Regions from separate parts of the Exiguobacterium alkaliphilum genome, predicted to be linked through region 3. Evidence: riboswitches for the same ligand, from Rfam matches in the RefSeq annotation. Region 3 holds a riboswitch; each other region holds the start of a gene.
What was found. A riboswitch is a leader RNA that binds a small molecule or an ion and turns the genes downstream of it on or off. The one in region 3 is predicted to bind S-adenosylmethionine.

Region 1: another riboswitch for S-adenosylmethionine. It lies ahead of KB235_RS03365 (2,3-diketo-5-methylthiopentyl-1-phosphate enolase); the one in region 3 lies ahead of KB235_RS00305 (Na+/H+ antiporter NhaC family protein).
Region 2: another riboswitch for S-adenosylmethionine. It lies ahead of msrA (peptide-methionine (S)-S-oxide reductase MsrA); the one in region 3 lies ahead of KB235_RS00305 (Na+/H+ antiporter NhaC family protein).

The regions. Positions count from the first base shown of each region.
Region 1 covers NZ_CP073101.1:620,092-625,727, reverse strand. Annotated here, with positions in the region: gene KB235_RS03380 (sugar ABC transporter substrate-binding protein) at 1-489, opposite strand, end outside; gene mtnA (S-methyl-5-thioribose-1-phosphate isomerase) at 482-1,516, opposite strand; gene mtnK (S-methyl-5-thioribose kinase) at 1,513-2,667, opposite strand; SAM riboswitch class I at 2,747-2,850, opposite strand; SAM riboswitch class I at 3,054-3,155, shown strand; gene KB235_RS03365 (2,3-diketo-5-methylthiopentyl-1-phosphate enolase) at 3,226-4,383, shown strand; gene KB235_RS03360 (2-hydroxy-3-keto-5-methylthiopentenyl-1-phosphate phosphatase) at 4,380-5,030, shown strand; gene KB235_RS03355 (methylthioribulose 1-phosphate dehydratase) at 5,027-5,636, shown strand, end outside.
Region 2 covers NZ_CP073101.1:1,678,108-1,683,743, forward strand. Annotated here, with positions in the region: gene KB235_RS08645 (3'-5' exonuclease) at 19-585, opposite strand; gene KB235_RS08650 (four-helix bundle copper-binding protein) at 655-987, opposite strand; tRNA gene KB235_RS08655 (tRNA-Ala) at 1,104-1,176, opposite strand; gene KB235_RS08660 (GRP family sugar transporter) at 1,309-2,172, shown strand; gene msrA (peptide-methionine (S)-S-oxide reductase MsrA) at 2,195-2,713, opposite strand; SAM riboswitch class I at 2,780-2,880, opposite strand; gene KB235_RS08670 (hypothetical protein) at 2,925-3,086, opposite strand; gene KB235_RS08675 (amidase family protein) at 3,198-4,601, shown strand; gene rlmN (dual-specificity RNA methyltransferase RlmN) at 4,671-5,636, shown strand, end outside.
Region 3 covers NZ_CP073101.1:49,156-54,791, forward strand. Annotated here, with positions in the region: gene KB235_RS00300 (GGDEF domain-containing protein) at 1-1,187, shown strand, start outside; SAM riboswitch class I at 1,284-1,378, shown strand; gene KB235_RS00305 (Na+/H+ antiporter NhaC family protein) at 1,451-2,737, shown strand; gene KB235_RS00310 (TVP38/TMEM64 family protein) at 2,766-3,407, opposite strand; gene trhO (oxygen-dependent tRNA uridine(34) hydroxylase TrhO) at 3,632-4,573, shown strand; gene KB235_RS00320 (divergent PAP2 family protein) at 4,692-5,117, shown strand; gene KB235_RS00325 (PucR family transcriptional regulator) at 5,207-5,636, shown strand, end outside.

The sequences.
Region 1 (5,636 bases), 570 kb from region 3:
GAGCGCCTTGAGCGAACGCCACGCGAGCGAATAGTCGTCTTGGTCGATGACCGTGACGCCTTCGTTCGTCAAATCGTTGTCGAACGCCACGACTTTGATGCCTTTGTCGAGCGCGCGTTGGACGGGTTCTTTCAACGCATCGGCGCGCCCGTGATCAATCAAGATGACATCGACACCTTGCGTCGTCGCCGTGTCGACATAACTCGCCATCTTCGACAAATCATTGTCGGCGTTATACACTTTCACGTTGCCGCCGAACGATTCGACTTGTTCGGTCACACCGTTTATGTACTGCGACGAGAACGTCCCGATCGACATTTGCATGATCAAGGCGACGTCGATGTCTTTCGGCAATGTCCCGTTCGAAGCCGACACCGGTTTCGTTTCCGGTGTCTTCTCGGTCGGTTTCGGCGTGGCTGCTTGTTCGTTCGTGCAACCGACGAGCGCCAAGACGAACGTGAATAGTAAAATCAATAGTTTTTTAGACATGAATCGTTCCCCCTACATGATGTGTGATAGCCGTCTCGTTCGCCTCGAACACGCCCGCCTCGGTGATGAGCCCCGTGATGAGCTCGGGTGGTGTGACGTCGAACGCCGGATTGAAGACCGTGATGCCGACAGGTGCCGTCGGCTGGCCACCGATGTGTGTCACTTCTTTCGCGTCCCGCTCCTCAATCTCAATCGCATCGTCCGCCGTCAAATCGAACGTCGAATGCGGTGCTGCGACATAGAACGGGATGCCGTAATGGTTGGCGAGCACGGCGAGTTGAAGCGTCCCAATCTTGTTGGCGACGTGTCCCGTCCGTGTGATGCGGTCGGCTCCGACGATGATCGCGTCGACGCCTTTCGCTTGAATCGTCCATGCGGCCATATTATCGGTGATAAGCGTGACGTCGATGTCCGCTTGGTCGAGTTCCCAGACGGTGAGGCGTGCCCCTTGCAGAAGTGGACGGGTCTCACAGGCGAAGACGTTGAACGTGACACCGCGCTCTTTCCCAACATAAAACGGTGCGAGTGCCGTCCCGTAACGCGACGTCGCGATGGCGCCGGCGTTACAGATCGTCAAGACGTTCCCGCCTGAAGGCAACACAGTCAGTGCGTGCTCTCCGATGGATCGATACGTGTCGACGTCACGTTCATAGAGGGCGACCGCGCGCCGTTTTATTTCCCCGGCAATCTGTTCGAAATCGTCCCCGCTGTTCAATTCGAGAAGCGACTCGATCACGTTTTGTAAATTGACCGCCGTCGGCCGTGTCGCGATCAAACGGCGTCCGACAATCTCGAGACGACGCGTGAAATCTGGGTCGTCGACGAGACGCTCTGCCTCTTTCGCCAGGACGAACGCCCCGAAATACGCGATCGCCGGTGCGCCTCGGACTTGGAGCGTCTCAATCGCGTGCTCCGCTTCTTCAAGCGTCTCGATCGTCACGTAACGTGCCTCATGCGGAAGGAGCGTCTGGTCTAAGAGAATCAACTCATTGGTCGAGACGTCAAAGCGAATGTTTTGCACCGTCATACGCGTACCCCCGATAACAAGGTGACGAGGCCGTCAATCGAGTCAACTTCGTGACGTTCTTTAATGAGCGCTGTACCGAGCGCGAGCGCATCGCGTTTCCGCTCGAGACGTGTCGTTTCGGGTAACGTCTCAAGGTCTGCGACGCCGGCGAGGCCGATGGCGCGGCGGATGAGTTCGCAACCGGCATAGCCGACCGTGTCGGCGAAAATCGTTTGTAACAAGTCGTCGACATATCCTTCCGTGTCGAACGGCTCGACGGCGTTCGTGAAGTTGTGGCGGAACGTCTTCTCAAACGTCTCCCACACCGTGAGGACGTCCGTGAACCGTTCGAATCGCTTGAGCGGATCGTGGAACGTGGAGAGCGTCAAATGCGCGATAATCTGTCCGACGTCGAAGCCGAACGGTCCGTAGAATGCGAACTCCGGATCGATGATTTTCGTCTCCTGCGTCGTCGCAAAGATGCTTCCTGTATGTAAGTCGCCATGAAGCAAGGCGTCATGTTTCGTGACGAATCCGACTTTCAGTTTCGCCACCTCGACTTTGAGCGCCTTGTCATGCCAGAGGCGTTCGACGTCAGGACGCAGCGCCGCCTCGATATTGTTCGACTCGGCGTCTTTATACGGATCGGTGAAAATGAGCTTTTCCGTGATGTCGCACAGCTCCGGGTTGTAATACTCCCGTTCCTTCCGCTTCTTCTCGATTGGACCGGCCGCGTAGTCGGACGTGGCGAACAACGTCTCGCCTAAAAATTCACCGACGTGACGGGCCAGTTCAGGATACGTCTTCCCTTCGAGGTAACCGGTGCGGACGATTTCATAATCGGACAAGTCCTCTAAAATCGTGTACGCGAGCGTCCGGTCGCTCCCGAGCACGTTCGGCACGAAACGTGGCACGACTTCTGCGAACTGACGCAACGCGAGCTGCTCGATCCAGGCCCGTTCAAGCGTGAGCGGCCAACTTTCCCCGACGATTTTCACATACGGGAGCGCTTGTTTGACGATAAGACGCTGTTCGCCTTGACGGATGCGGAAGACGAGGTTCAAGTTTCCGTCCCCAATCTCATCGCATTGGGCGATCCCTCCTTCTTCAATCAGTCCGAGTGCCCGGACGTGGTCGACGACCGTCTGTTCAGTAAATGGTTGATATGCCATGTCTATTTCCCCTTTCGATGATTTCCACAAAAAAAGCCCCTTTCTCCGCGAGAAAGAGGCACAGCCAGATTGGTTGTTCCTCTCATCTTTCAGACATTCGTCTGGTGGATGTAGCACCGTGCCGTACTGGTCGGTTGCTGCGGCGTCATCGGGCCAATTCCCTCTGCCAACTCGCGATAAGAGTGTGTTATTCGATTTGTGTGACTATGAGCTGAATATTACGGAGTCGACGCCCTGGTTGTCAACGCTGTTTTTTTGAGCATCGAGTCACTTTTTGTTTGCATATATGGAAACAAATTTCTAAAATAAAAAAATTTCAAAAAAGGAATTGACGCTGTGACGATTCTGTGCAAAAATTCAATTAAATTTCACAACTTCAAATCATATTCTTATCAAGAGCAGACGGAGGGACAAGCCCGATGATGTCGCAGCAACCGACCCGATTGGGCACGGTGCTAATTCTTGCAGCAGACGCTGAGAGATAAGAGTTCATTTTTTATGATGACCTCTTGCCTCGGCATGGGGTCATTTTTTGTTTGACCGGAAGGAGGAACGAACATGGGCATCATCGCCACTTATGAAATTAACCGTACGGACCGCGTGGCCGACCTCGCCGCGAAAATCGCGCTCGAGTTGACCGTCGGCACGTGGACAGACTTACCACACCTAGAACAAGCACAGTTACAAGCGTATCGCGCCGAAGTCGTCTCGACGTCACATACGGAAACGACGAGCCGCTTCAAAATCCGCTACCCGCTCCATAACGTCAGTGCGGACTTCTCATCCATCTTGACGACGACGTTCGGAAAGCTATCACTCGACGACTCGGTCCGGCTCGTCGACCTCGATTTACCTGAAGCGTTGCGCGACACGTTTCCCGGCGCCAAGTTCGGGACAGAAGGCGTCCGTCAGCTACTCGGCGTCTACGACCGGCCACTCGTCATGAGCATCTTCAAAGGGGTCATCGGCCGAGACTTGACCTTTTTAGAAGCACAGCTCCGTGACCAGCTCGACGGGGGCATCGATATCGTCAAAGACGACGAGATTTTATATGACAATCCGCTCACCCCTTCACTTGAGCGGGCGCAGATCGGCCGCACCGTCTTAGACGAGCATTACGAGGCGACCGGAAAACGTGCCCTGTACGCCGTCACGCTAAGCGGACCGGTGTTCACGTTACGTGACCAAGCGCTACGGTTGATTGACGCTGGGGCAACGGCCCTCCTCTTCAACGTCTATACATACGGGCTCGATACCTTGCGTGAGCTGGCGAAAGACCCGGACGTGAACGTGCCGATTTTAGCGCACCCGGCGTTCGCCGGCGCCTTGACCGGTTCAATCAGCCATGCACTCCTACTCGGGAAGCTTCCTCGACTCGCCGGTGCCGACTTGACGCTCTTTCCATCGCCGTATGGATCGCTCGCGACGCCGCGTGACGAGGCGCTCCTCATCCGCGATGTAAGCGCGGAACCGAGCGAAAGAAAAGCGATTCTCCCGGTCCCGTCAGCCGGGATTCATCCAGGGCTCGTTCCCGACATCATCCGTGATTTCGGAACCGATGTCGTCATCAATGCCGGTGGTGGCATCCACGGACACCCAGACGGCGCCGCAGCCGGGGCCCGGGCGTTCAAACAGGCCATCGCGCACGTCCTCGGACAACGAGACGGCCAGACGACCGAGCTCGAGACGGCATTGAAAGCGTGGACGACGCGATGACGGTCCATATCCTCTGCGATTTCGACGGGACCATCACGGCCGAGGACAACATCATCGCCTTGATGAAGGCGTTCGCTCCTCCCGAATGGGTCGAGCTGAAAGACGCGATCCTCGCCCAAGACATCTCGATTCGCTCCGGCGTCGGCCAACTGTTCGACTTGTTGCCAAGTAGCGAACGTACCGCATATCGAGACTATTTGGTGGAACGTATCGCGTTACGCCCTGGGTTTACTGCCTTTTTGGCCGACGTGCGTCAAAACGGATGGCACTTTGACGTCGTCAGCGGCGGGATGGACTTCTTCGTTCAACCAATTTTAGACGGCCTCGTCGGTTCCGAACATATTTTCTGTAACGTCGCCGACTTCTCGGGTGAGACCGTGACCGTCGCGTGGCCACACGCGTGTGACGATCAGTGCACGAACGATTGCGGTTGCTGTAAACCGACGATCGCCCGCCGCATCGTCGATTCCAATGACCGGTTGATCGTCATCGGGGATTCGGTGACCGATTTCGAGATTGCGAAACGGGCGGACTTCGTCTATGCCCGTGGACAACTCATCACGCTCTGCGAGGCGGAAGGCATCCCATTCGCCCCGTTCGAGACGTTCCATGACATCACCCATCATCTGCAGGAGGTGACCGTATGAGTGTGACCGCCCGTTGGCTCGAACTAGCCGACATTAAAGATGAACTCGCCGCCCGCGACTGGTTCCCCGGAACGAGTGGGAATTTGGCGATTCGCGTCGAAGATGACCCGCTCACCTTTTTAGTCACTGCGAGCGGACGTGACAAGCGAAAACGAACACCGGACGACTTCGTCCTCGTCGATGCGTCCGGACACTTGATTGGAGCACAGAACGGCAAACCGTCCGCCGAGACGCTCCTGCATGTCGAAGTATTTAACCGGACGCAGGCGACATGCTCGCTTCATGTCCATACGATTGACAACAACGTCATCTCCGAGCTTTATGCCGCTCGAGGCGAGGTCGTCTTCACCGGTCAAGAGATCATCAAGGCGCTCGGTTATTGGGAAGAAGATGCTGTCGTCCGTGTCCCGATCATCGACAACCATGCCGACATCCCGACGCTTGCCGCGGCGTTCGCCCCTCATGTCCGTTCAAATGCTGGTGCCGTCTTGATCCGCAACCACGGCATCACCGTCTGGGGCGAGACACCGGCGGCGACGAAACGCTATTTAGAAGCATATGAGTTTTTGTTCAGCTACACGTTAAAACTATGCGCCTTAGGCGTCC
Region 2 (5,636 bases), 1.3 Mb from region 3:
ACAGTTGTCGGGCCTTTATCAGTAGGCGAGCTTTCCGATTTTAACGGACGTATAGCGATGAAGCTCGCGCGGGTCGGCGATGCCGGTCTTCATCATCATGTCGCGCATGAGGAGCGCACAAACCCGTGCGTCCTCGGCAGCGTTATGATGCAGGAACGGCTCGTTCAAATACTCGGCCATCGTGTTCAGCTTATGGTTCGGGAGCTGGGGGTACAACTTACGGGACAACTTGACCGTACAGCCATACTCGATGCTCGGGAATGTATATAGGTCATATTTGGCGATCGCTTTTTTCAAAGCGCCCATATCGAACGAGGCGTTGTGGGCCATGACGAGATCGACCTTTTGGAGCGTCGGATAGAGCAGTTCGAGCACCTCGGGCAGTGTCGGGGCATCCCAGACATCGCTCGGCCGAATGCCATGGACACGGATATTCCCTTGGTCGAAGTCTTCTTCCGGGTTGACGAGAAGCTGGTTCGTCTCGACGACCTCGCCGGCGTAAAGCAAGCTCCAGCCGACCGAACAGATGCTTCGGCTGTCACGGTTGGCGGTCTCGACGTCGATGGCTAAAATAGAATGTGACATAATCGTTCCTTTCTTCTTACGAATTGAATCCACAAAAAAAGTCTAACATAACGTTAGACTGAAAAGTGATTAAGCGGCTGCTAAATTGCGGCATGCTTCGGCACAGCGGAGGCATGCCTCGGCGCATTGTTGGCAGTGGTCCATCTGATGGCGACCACATTCGACGGCGCACGTGTCACACACTTGCGCACAGAGGGCACCGATTGGTTTCGCGAACGCCGAATCGGTCTCGAGTGCGTTCAAGGCGAGGGCGCAGACGTCGGCGCATTCGCGCGTCAAGCGAATGCATTCTTTCACCATCAATACGTCTTCTTCTTGTAAACTTTTTGAAAAACAATGATTGCTCGTCCGCATGCAGTCGATAATCGCTGAAATCGTCTCTTCAATTGATTCCCGGTCCATGATAAGTCCCCCTTAGCAGAATAATGTATCTTTAAATCATTACCCGATACCGTATCGCTTAAACCGCGCCGGGACGACAAAAAAAGTCACTTCACGAAAGTGAAGTGACCTAGTAATGGAGCATAGCGGGCTCGAACCGCTGACCTCCACGCTGCCAGCGTGGCGCTCTCCCAGCTGAGCTAATGCCCCGTTCGAAAATTATTATATCATCCTAGTAAAACGTTTGGCAATGCCCTTTTTCAAAAAAGATTCAAAAGTTTAAACCGTTGACGCAATGGGAAAATCAACGATGATGTTATATTACGAAAGCAGGTGAATCATATGGGCATGATTTTATTGGCATTGCTTCCGGCACTCATGTGGGGGAGTATCCCGCTCATCGTATCGAAAGTCGGCGGGAAGCCGATTCAGCAGTTAATCGGGACGACGATGGGTGCGATGGTCATGGCGTTCGTCATCTTTCTCGTCTTCAATCCGGAGTTCACGACCCTTGCCGTCGTCACCGGATTCATCTCCGGAATCTTTTGGGCGCTCGGACAGTATCTTCAGTTCCAATCGTTCCAAATCTTGAGCGTCTCGAAAGCGATGCCGATCAGTACCGGGATGCAGCTCGTCGGAACGTCGCTCTTCGGGGTCATTGTGCTCGGGGACTGGGAGACGTCGACCGAGCTCTGGCTCGGATTTTCAGCGCTCGTCTTGATTATCATCGGGGCGACGATGACGTCGTATCAACAGAAGAAAGACTCGGATAGCGCCGGGGCGTTGAAGAAAGGTCTCCTCGTCCTCCTCGTCTCGAGTCTCGGGTATGTGACGTACGCCGTATTGACGAACTACTTTGAAGTCGACGGCATCACGGCGATCGTCCCGCAATCGGTCGGGATGTTCATCGCGGCGCTTCTCTTCAGTCTTCGTGAGAAGGACGTGAAACGGTTCGATCCGAAGACGTTCAAGAACATCTTGGCCGGGATCGCCTGGGGGATCGGGAACTTCGGTCTCTTCGTCTCGAGTGGAGAGGTCGGGGTCGCCACGTCGTTCGCCTTGTCGCAACTGAACGTCGTCGTCGCGACGCTCGGCGGGATTTATCTATTGAAAGAAGAGAAGACGTCGAAAGAGCGCGTCTTCGTCTTTATGGGCATCGGGCTCATCGTCGTCGCCGGCTTCATGCTCGGGATTGCGAAAAGTTAAAAGACGGGCGATTGCCCGTCTTTTATGATTGCCAAGCCACGTCGATGAACGCGTCTCGTCCAGATTTCTTCCGGTCTGCTTTATAGTGGTCCGGATTTTTTTTGTGGAAATCCTGATGATACTCTTCGGCCGGATAGAACGTGTCGGCCGGTAAAATCTTTGTGACGATCGGATCCTTAAATCGTCCGCTCGCGGCGAGTTCGTCGCGACTCTGCTCTGCTTTCACGCGTTGTTCCTCCGAATGATAGAAAATGGCCGGCGCGTATTGGCTGCCGCGGTCTTGGAACTGGCCGCCGTCATCAGTCGGGTCGGTCTGAATCCAATAGAGTTCGAGCAAACGTTCATAAGCGAACAGCGACGGGTCGAACGTGATCTCGACGACCTCGTAATGCCCGGTCGTGCCGGTCTTCACTTGTTCATACGTCGGATCGTCGACGTGTCCGCCCGTATAGCCGGATACGATTGATTCGATTCCGGGCTGTTCCTCGAACGGGGTGACCATGCACCAAAAACAGCCGCCCGCGAATGTTGCTTTTTCCATAAAAAACTCCCCCTGTACACGTATTGTCCAAATAAAAACGCCCATGTCATCGACATGAGCGTTCTGTCATATCGTCCAAGGCAAACGCCTTGCTGGAAGTAGCACCTTGCCGAAGCAGGTTGCTGTGAAGTCATAGAGCCAGGTCTCTCGTTCACTCAAGATATCGATATGTAGTTGGTGAAAGCATCATACCATCTGTCCGAAAGTGTCGTCAACGATTAGGTTTTCGCCGAAGTTGCAGCAACGTGGCCCCGACAATCAAGACGACGAGGACGATGGAGAGCGGTAGCGTATACGGGGCCTCCCCGGCATAGAGCTGTAAGAAGAACAAGACAAAGACGGACAACAAGACGAGTACGTACGAACGGTTCATAGTAACCTCCCTTTTCTTTCAGTTTACCAAGTTACACATTCGTTGGCGAACGAAAACAGGAAATCAAGTGGAAATAGCGAATACGAACGAGTGAGCAAAGGAGGAATCAACATGACTGAACCAAACCCATTTTTCGAACTCGATATCGAGACCGCCCATCTCGGATATAAGGAAGGAACGTTCACCGCGCGTAACGTGACGGCCTATTATTTGACCCGAATCGCCGCATTGAACGACAAGCTGAGAGCGGTCATTCAAGTGAACCCGGACGCTCTGTTCGAGGCCGAGGCGGCCGACCGGGCGTTCCGACGTGGTGATCGCTTGCCGCTGCTCGGCATTCCGGTACTGATTAAAGACAACGTCGAGACGGCCGGTCAGATGAAGACGACGGCTGGGGCCGTCGCCCTCGCGCATCACTTCGCCGGCCGAGACGCCCACCTCGTTCAAAGTTTACGCGCGAGCGGGGCCATCATCCTCGGGAAAGCGAACTTGTCCGAGTGGGCCAACTTTTTGACCGAGGGGATGCCGAACGGTTGGAGCGGGGTCGGGGGCCAGACGCTCAATCCATATGGGGACAAGCTCGATGTCGGCGGGTCGAGTTCAGGTTCGGCGTCCGCGGTCGCGGCGAACATGACGCTTCTCGCCGTCGGCAGCGAGACGAGCGGCTCGATTATCCATCCGAGCGTCCATAACGGCATCGTCGGCATCAAGCCGACCGTCGGTTTGATTAGCCGGAGCGGCATCATTCCGATCTCTCGGTCGCAGGACACGGCCGGCCCGATGGCACGAACGCTCCGGGATGCGGTGCTTGCCCTTGAGGCGATGGTCGGGGAAGACCCGGCTGACCCGGCGACGACGCACCTTCCGGCCGGTCCGCCGTATCGGACGTGTCTCGATGAACGCCAAGCGGTCGGGATGCGCGTCGGGATCGTCAAGATTGATCTGTCGGAAGAAGAACAGGCGCTCTATGATGAGGCGATCGCCTTGCTGAAACAGAGCGGCATCGAGGTCGTCACTGTCGAACTGCCGTCGACAACATCGCTCGACCAAGGCGATATCCTGTATCATGAGTTTAAGCTCGGAATCGAGGCGTATCTAGCCTCGACGACGCTCTCGTATAAGACGCTTTCGGATTTGATTAACTGGAACAGCAGTCATCCGGAGACGATTCCGCACGGACAGAAGACGTTCGAGAAAGCGGACGAACAATCGGGCCGCTTGATTGAGGCCACCTATCTGACACGTCGCCTCGACGACGTCCGTCACGCCAAGACGGACGGCATCGACCGACTGTTGGCCGAGCGGGCGCTCCATGCGCTCGTCTTACCGCATGACCACAATTATGACATGGCCGCGAAAGCCGGGCATCCGACGATTACGATTCCGTATGCCGTCAAACAGAGCGGCGCTCCGTTCGGGTTGTCGTTCACGGGGACGAGTTACGCGGAGCGCGATTTGATTCGCATCGCCTACGCGTTCGAACGTCATGTCACGCGGCCGCTTCCGCCGTTGTAAGAACGTTGCACCCTTCGACGCGGTCCGCTACAATGGGAATTATGCGGATTGAAGAAAGGACAGATTGCAATGAAACCATCTATATACGGGCTGACGTTTGATCAGCTGACGGACGTCTGTGTCGATTTTGGATACAGCGCCTACCATGCGAGACAGATTTGGGACTCGCTCTACATCGACCGGGTCAAGTCGATGGATGCCATCAACGTGCGTGAGGAAGTGAAAACAGCGCTCGCGGAGCGTTACGTCATCTCGACACAAGAGTTGTTCGTCAAACAAGAGGCGGGCGACGGGACGGTCAAATTCTTACTTAAACTCCACGACGGCCACTATATCGAGACGGTGCTCATGCGTCACAAATATGGTCGTTCGGTCTGTGTCACGACACAAGTCGGGTGCAATATCGGGTGCAGCTTCTGTGCGAGCGGTCTGTTGAAGAAGACACGTGATTTGACGGCAGGCGAAGTCGTCGAGCAGATCATGACCGTGCAACATTACTTGGACGAAGTCGGGGAAGGAGGCCGCGTCAGTCATATCGTCGTCATGGGAATCGGGGAGCCGTTCGACAACTTCGATCACTTAGTCGATTTCCTTCGTGTCGTCAAAGACGAGCGCGGTCTCGCCATCGCGCCGCGGAAAATCAACGTCTCGACGAGTGGGCTCGCCGATAAGATTTACAAGTTCGCCGACCTCGATTTGCGCATCAACTTGGCGCTATCGCTTCACGCGCCGAACGACGCGCTCCGGACACAGATCATGAAGATCAACCGGGCGTTCCCGCTCGACAAGCTCATGCCGGCCATCCGCTATTATGTCGAGAAGACGAACAAGCGAATCACGTTCGAGTACATTCTTCTCTCGAAAGTGAACGACTTGCCGGAACATGCCGAAGAGCTCGCCGACTTGATCGCGGACATCAAAGACAAGTCGTACGTCAACTTGATTCCATACAACCCGGTCAACGAGCATATCCAATATGAGCGCAGTACGTCGGAGGACATCATGGCGTTTTACGACATTTTGAAGAAACGTGGC
Region 3 (5,636 bases):
ATCAAGTCGGTTGGTGGTTCCGTGTCGATGTGCCCGTCCGTGATTTTTTAAGCATCGCGTTTTACACGTATATCGTCAGCCTCGTCTTTATTTTGGCCGCTTCCTTTTTCCGCGAGACGAACTTGCTCGTCGTCAGCAGCATCGCCGCCGCGCTCACGTTTTTCATCAAGCGGCTGTTAATTCAAAAAGGACGGCAAGACGCGTTCAAATCGCTCATCGAGCAGTATGACGAGGCAAAAGAAGCTGTCTCCTTGTCGCAAAGCGAGGCCCAAGCGATTGAAGTATTTTTAAACCAGTGTGAACGGCTGAATCAATATGACGCCGGCTTCGTCGAGTTCGCCTTGTTCGACCGCTCGCTCTACTTCGACTTGAAGACGCGTCAACCAGTCGAAAGGCCCCGCGTGTTCGACTTACTCGAAACGTCGCATCCTTTCGAAACGTCGGTCGAGTATGAGATGCGGTTTGAATGGGACGGTCCATTATCCGAAGAGTTCCATGACGACTATCATAGTTTTATCTCGGTCCGGTCCGAGGAGATCGAAGGCATTCGCACATGGCTCATCATGACAGGCGAACACGCTTACGGTTACCCGCTCATCATTCAGCGCGAAATCGTCAAGCTGCTCAAATCGTTCAATCGGACGATTAGCCGCTGCCATGAGCGAGACCGCTTGTATACCGAGAGCCGGACGGATAGTCTGACGCTCCTCGCCAACGCGCGGGCGTTTTACGAATATGGAATTCAACAAATTTCAGACGGATCGATGTACCCCATCTCCGTCGCCATGCTCGATATCGATTTCTTCAAGAAAATCAATGACACGCATGGTCACCAAGTCGGGGATGGCGTTCTCCAAGAGTTCGGCCGACGGATTCGCCAGGCGCTTCGGACCGAGGACTTTGCGGCGCGCTACGGAGGCGAGGAGTTCATTCTGCTCTTGAACCATTGCGACACCGACCAGGCCGTCGAAATCGCCGAGCGTATCCGGCAAAAAATCGAAGCGACGCCGTTCCGTGTCGACGGCATCGACATCCAAGTGACCGCCTCAATCGGGGTCGATACGATTCAAGCGTTCGGTGATCAACGACTCGACGACACGATTCGAAACGCCGACCGGGCGCTTTACGTCGGCGGCAAATACGCCGGGCGCAACCGGGTCGCCCATTTTCAATATTTGACGACCTGACTCATCCCTATGCGAAGCGCATAGGGATTTTCTATTGACAAACCGGTTCGAAACAGATAGGTTAGGGAACGTGTCTTATAACTAAATCATCCGACTTTTTTATCAAGAGAGACCGAGGGACTGGCCCTGCGACGTCTCGGCAGCGGGGAACCTGTGCCAAATCCAGCAAGCACGTGCTTGAAAGATGAAAAAGGCGCTTCTTACATGGAGAGAGCCTTTTTCGAAGGGCTCTCTTTTTTATTTCTATGAATGAGGTGAAACGATTGGAACAACCAACTGCAAACAAATGGGCACTCTTGCCTTTACTCGTCTTCCTTGCCTTCTTTATCGGGGCCGGGGTTTACTATGGTGACTTTTATAAATTCCCGGTACTCATCGCGGCACTCATCGCCTTGATCGTCGCGGCTACGATGACGAAAGGCAGCGTCACCCAAACGGTGGAACGGATTGCCCAAGGTGCCGGCAATCCGGGCATTTTGATTATGATTTTCATCTTTCTCCTCGCCGGTGCGTTCTCGAACGTCGCGGGCGAGATTGGGGCGATTGACGCGACCGTCAACGCGGCGCTCACGTTGCTCCCGCCTTCGCTCCTGTTAAGTGGACTGTTCGTCATCGCCGCCTTCATCTCGATGGCGATGGGGACATCGACCGGTACGATTGCCGCCCTCGCCCCAATCGCGCTCGGTATCCACGAAGAGAGCGGCGTCAATATCGCCATCGCCGCGGCAGCCGTCGTCGGTGGCGCCATGTTCGGAGACAACTTGTCGTTCATCTCTGACACGACGATTGCCGCCGTGCGAACGCAGCGGACGAACATGCGTGACAAATTCCGGACGAACTTTTGGATTGTCTTGCCGGCCGCGATTATCACGACGGTTCTCCTTGCCGTCCTATCGAGCGGCACGGTCTCTTCTGTCGAGATTGCTTCGTTTGAATGGTACAAGCTCATCCCGTACCTCGCCGTCATCGTCCTCGCCTTGACCGGGTTGAACGTCATCCTCGTTCTGCTCGGTGGCATCGTGTTGACCGGAATCATCGGTCTACTTGACGGGACCTTGTCAGTGACCGCGTTCGTTACGGCGGTCGCGGACGGGATGATTGGAATGGCAGAGATTTCGATTTTGACGCTCTTCATGGGCGGACTCGTCGGACTCATCTCCCATAACGGCGGCCTTACCTACTTGCGTGACGCCCTCACCTCGCGGATTCAGCGACGGGCCGGCGCCGAATGGAGCATCGCCGGACTCGTCAGTGCGACGAACGTCGCCACGGCCAACAACACGATTTCCATTCTCGTGGCAGGTCCGCTCGCAGCGAACATCGCTGACACGTATGAGATTGAGCGGAAAAAATCAGCCAGCGTGCTCGACATCTTCTCGTGCGGTGTCCAAGGACTATTGCCTTACGGTGCACAGCTCCTCATCGCTGCCGAATTGACGAACACCGCGTCCCCCGCGCTCGTCCCGTTCATGTTTTATCCGTTCCTCTTGTTCATCTGCGGTGGACTTGCCATCGCATTCAACTTCCCGCGCTTCAAGAAAAAAGCCTGACAAAAACGACCCTTTGAATCTAATCCGTTCAAAGGGTCGTTCGTTTTGCGTCGAGCTCACGTTTAAGTTGTTCGTTCCGTTTTTTGAACGCGCGCCGCTTGAGCAGTTCCTCGAGGCCACGGCTAATCGCCCATAGGACGAACAGTAATAATCCGAGCATCGACAAACGGAACGGGCTTTGGATGAACTCTTCCCACTGGTCGCCGATGACCGAGAAAATCAACACGACGAGCAATTTACCAAATCCGGCCGCCATAATGAACGTGCGGAGCGGCATTTGAATCAGGGCGAGTAAGTACGTGATCAAACTGACGGGGATGAACGGAAGTGAATAGAGAAACCCGAGCGAGATTGGACTCATATGATTAATCCGTTCAAGCCAATAGACCCCTTGTTTATGTTTCTCGAGCCAACGCGTCATCGGTTTTCGGAAGACGTAGCGGACGGCCGTGAAGACGAGGATTGTGCCGAGCAAACTGCCGACCCAAGACAGTAACGTCCCGAGTAGGAACCCATATGTTGCCGCGTTCGCCGAAATGATGAGGACGAGCGGGAGAAACGGAAAAATCGCTTCTAAGAACGGGGCCCCGAGTCCGGCCCACGGACCGCCTGGAAGCTCTTGTAGCCATTCAATCAATTGGATGATCCACTGTTCAAGTGATGTGAGCATATCGATTTCCACCTTTGGCTTTCATTACTATTTTGTACCCGAATTCGCGTCTGAGGACACGTCCCCCTGCTCGGCTTAAAAAAAATTAAAAAGTATTTGCGAAAATTAGCTGTGATATCTATCATATAATAATGGACTTGTGGTTGCAGGCAAGCCCATTCGTCGAACGACACAACCCAACGTTCGTTTTCCTGCAAAAAACTGAACACAGGGGAGTAACACAAATGGAAACAAAACCAATGCGCGTGTTGTTGTACTATAAGTACGTCAACATCGAAGACCCAGAAGCGCTCACACAAGAGCACTTGAAGTACTGTAAAGACCTCGGCATCAAAGGACGCATCTTGATTTCTTCCGAAGGAATCAACGGGACGTGCTCTGGTACGTGGGAACAGACCGAGCAGTACATGAACGACTTGAAAGCGAACCCGTACTTCAGCGACATCGAGTTCAAAATCGATGAAGTCGAGGAGCACGCGTTCTCGAAAATTTTTGTCCGTCACAAAAAGGAACTCGTGACGTGGCGCTTTGATGGCGAGTTTGACGTGCCGAAACAGCACGGTGCATACCTCGAACCTGCAGAATGGAAAGAGATGATGCATCGCGATGATGTCGTCATCCTCGACGTTCGTAACAACTACGAGTACGACCTTGGTCACTTTAAAAATGCGATCAAGATCGACGTAGAGGCTTCTCGTTACATGCCAGAATGGCTCGAAGAGAACAAGGACCTCTACGAAGGGAAAACGCTTCTCACGTATTGCACCGGCGGCGTCCGTTGCGAGAAATTTACCGCATATATGCGTGACCAAGGTCACGACAACATTTTCCACTTAAAAGGTGGCGTCGTCATGTACGGAAAAGACGAGGCGACAAAAGGCGAGGATTGGGAAGGTGAGCTGTACGTCTTTGACGAGCGCATCAACGTCCCGGTCAACACGGTCAACCCGTCCATCGTCTCTGCGTGCATGCACTGCGGCACGAAGACGGTCCGGTACGTTAATTGTGCCAACCCGGTGTGTAATGCCCAGCACTTCTGTTGTGAAGAATGTGAGCCGAAACAGATGCGCTCATGTTCAAAAGAGTGCCAAGAGCATCCACGCAACCGCTATATCATCGAGAATATCGCGGACAAACTTCAGGAAACTGAAGGCGTCATCGGGTAACAAAAATCGACCAGAAAGCGTCAGCTGGCTTCCGCCACTGGCGCTTTTTTTGACGAAATCTTTACGTCTACGGTGGCGTCATATCGGGTATAGTGAAGATACCATTGTCAGACAGGAAGTGAATCGATTGCTGTTTAACGAACCCTTACTCGCCGCCCTCCTCGCATGGTTTATCGCGCAGGCGGCCAAACTTGTGACAGAACTCATTAAAACGAGAGACTTCGAACTGCAAATCATGTTCGCCTCAGGCGGCATGCCGAGCTCCCACTCTTCGACCGTCGTCGCCCTCGCGACCGTGATCGGACGGATGGAGGGACTCGACTCTAGCATGTTTGCCCTCGCCTTGATTTTCGCGACGATCGTCATGTACGATGCGACCGGCGTCCGCCAAGCGGTCGGATTCCAGGCGCGGCTTTTGAACGATTATTTCAAAGGAATCAAGCACGAGACGCCAATTTTGAACGAACTCGTCGGCCATACACCGTTCCAAGTCATCGTCGGTGCCTTGCTCGGTCTCGTCGTCGGTCTCTTCTTCCCAATTTAATCGAATCGGGCATGTCCATTCCCACTCCCCCATCTTTTTGTGAAGTTTCACAAGAGAGACGGTATACTCAAAGGAGAGGAGGAATCGACATGCCTTTTTTGCAGAAGTCCTATGAATCACTCGACACGCTCGCCGAGGCGATTGGCCAAGCGATTCGCGCACCGATCACGATCGAGAACCGCCATCATCAACTGCTCGCCTACAGCACCCATCCCGACTCGACCGATCCGGCTCGCATCGCCACGATTATCGGTCGCCGTGTCCCGGAGACGGTCATTGAGGACTTATGGGAAAGTGGGATGTTACAGCACGTCATCGATAGCGACGATCCCGTCGTCATCCCGGCGCGGCTCGCCGTCGGACTCGGCGAACGGGCGGCCGTCGTCATCAAACAGCATGATGATGTGCTCGGGTATATTTGGAGCTTGGCCCGCCCGACCCCTTTCTCGGAACAAGAGCTGACCGTCTTAAAAGAAGGGGCTTCCATCGCCAAGAAATTGCTCATGACGATCGCGATGC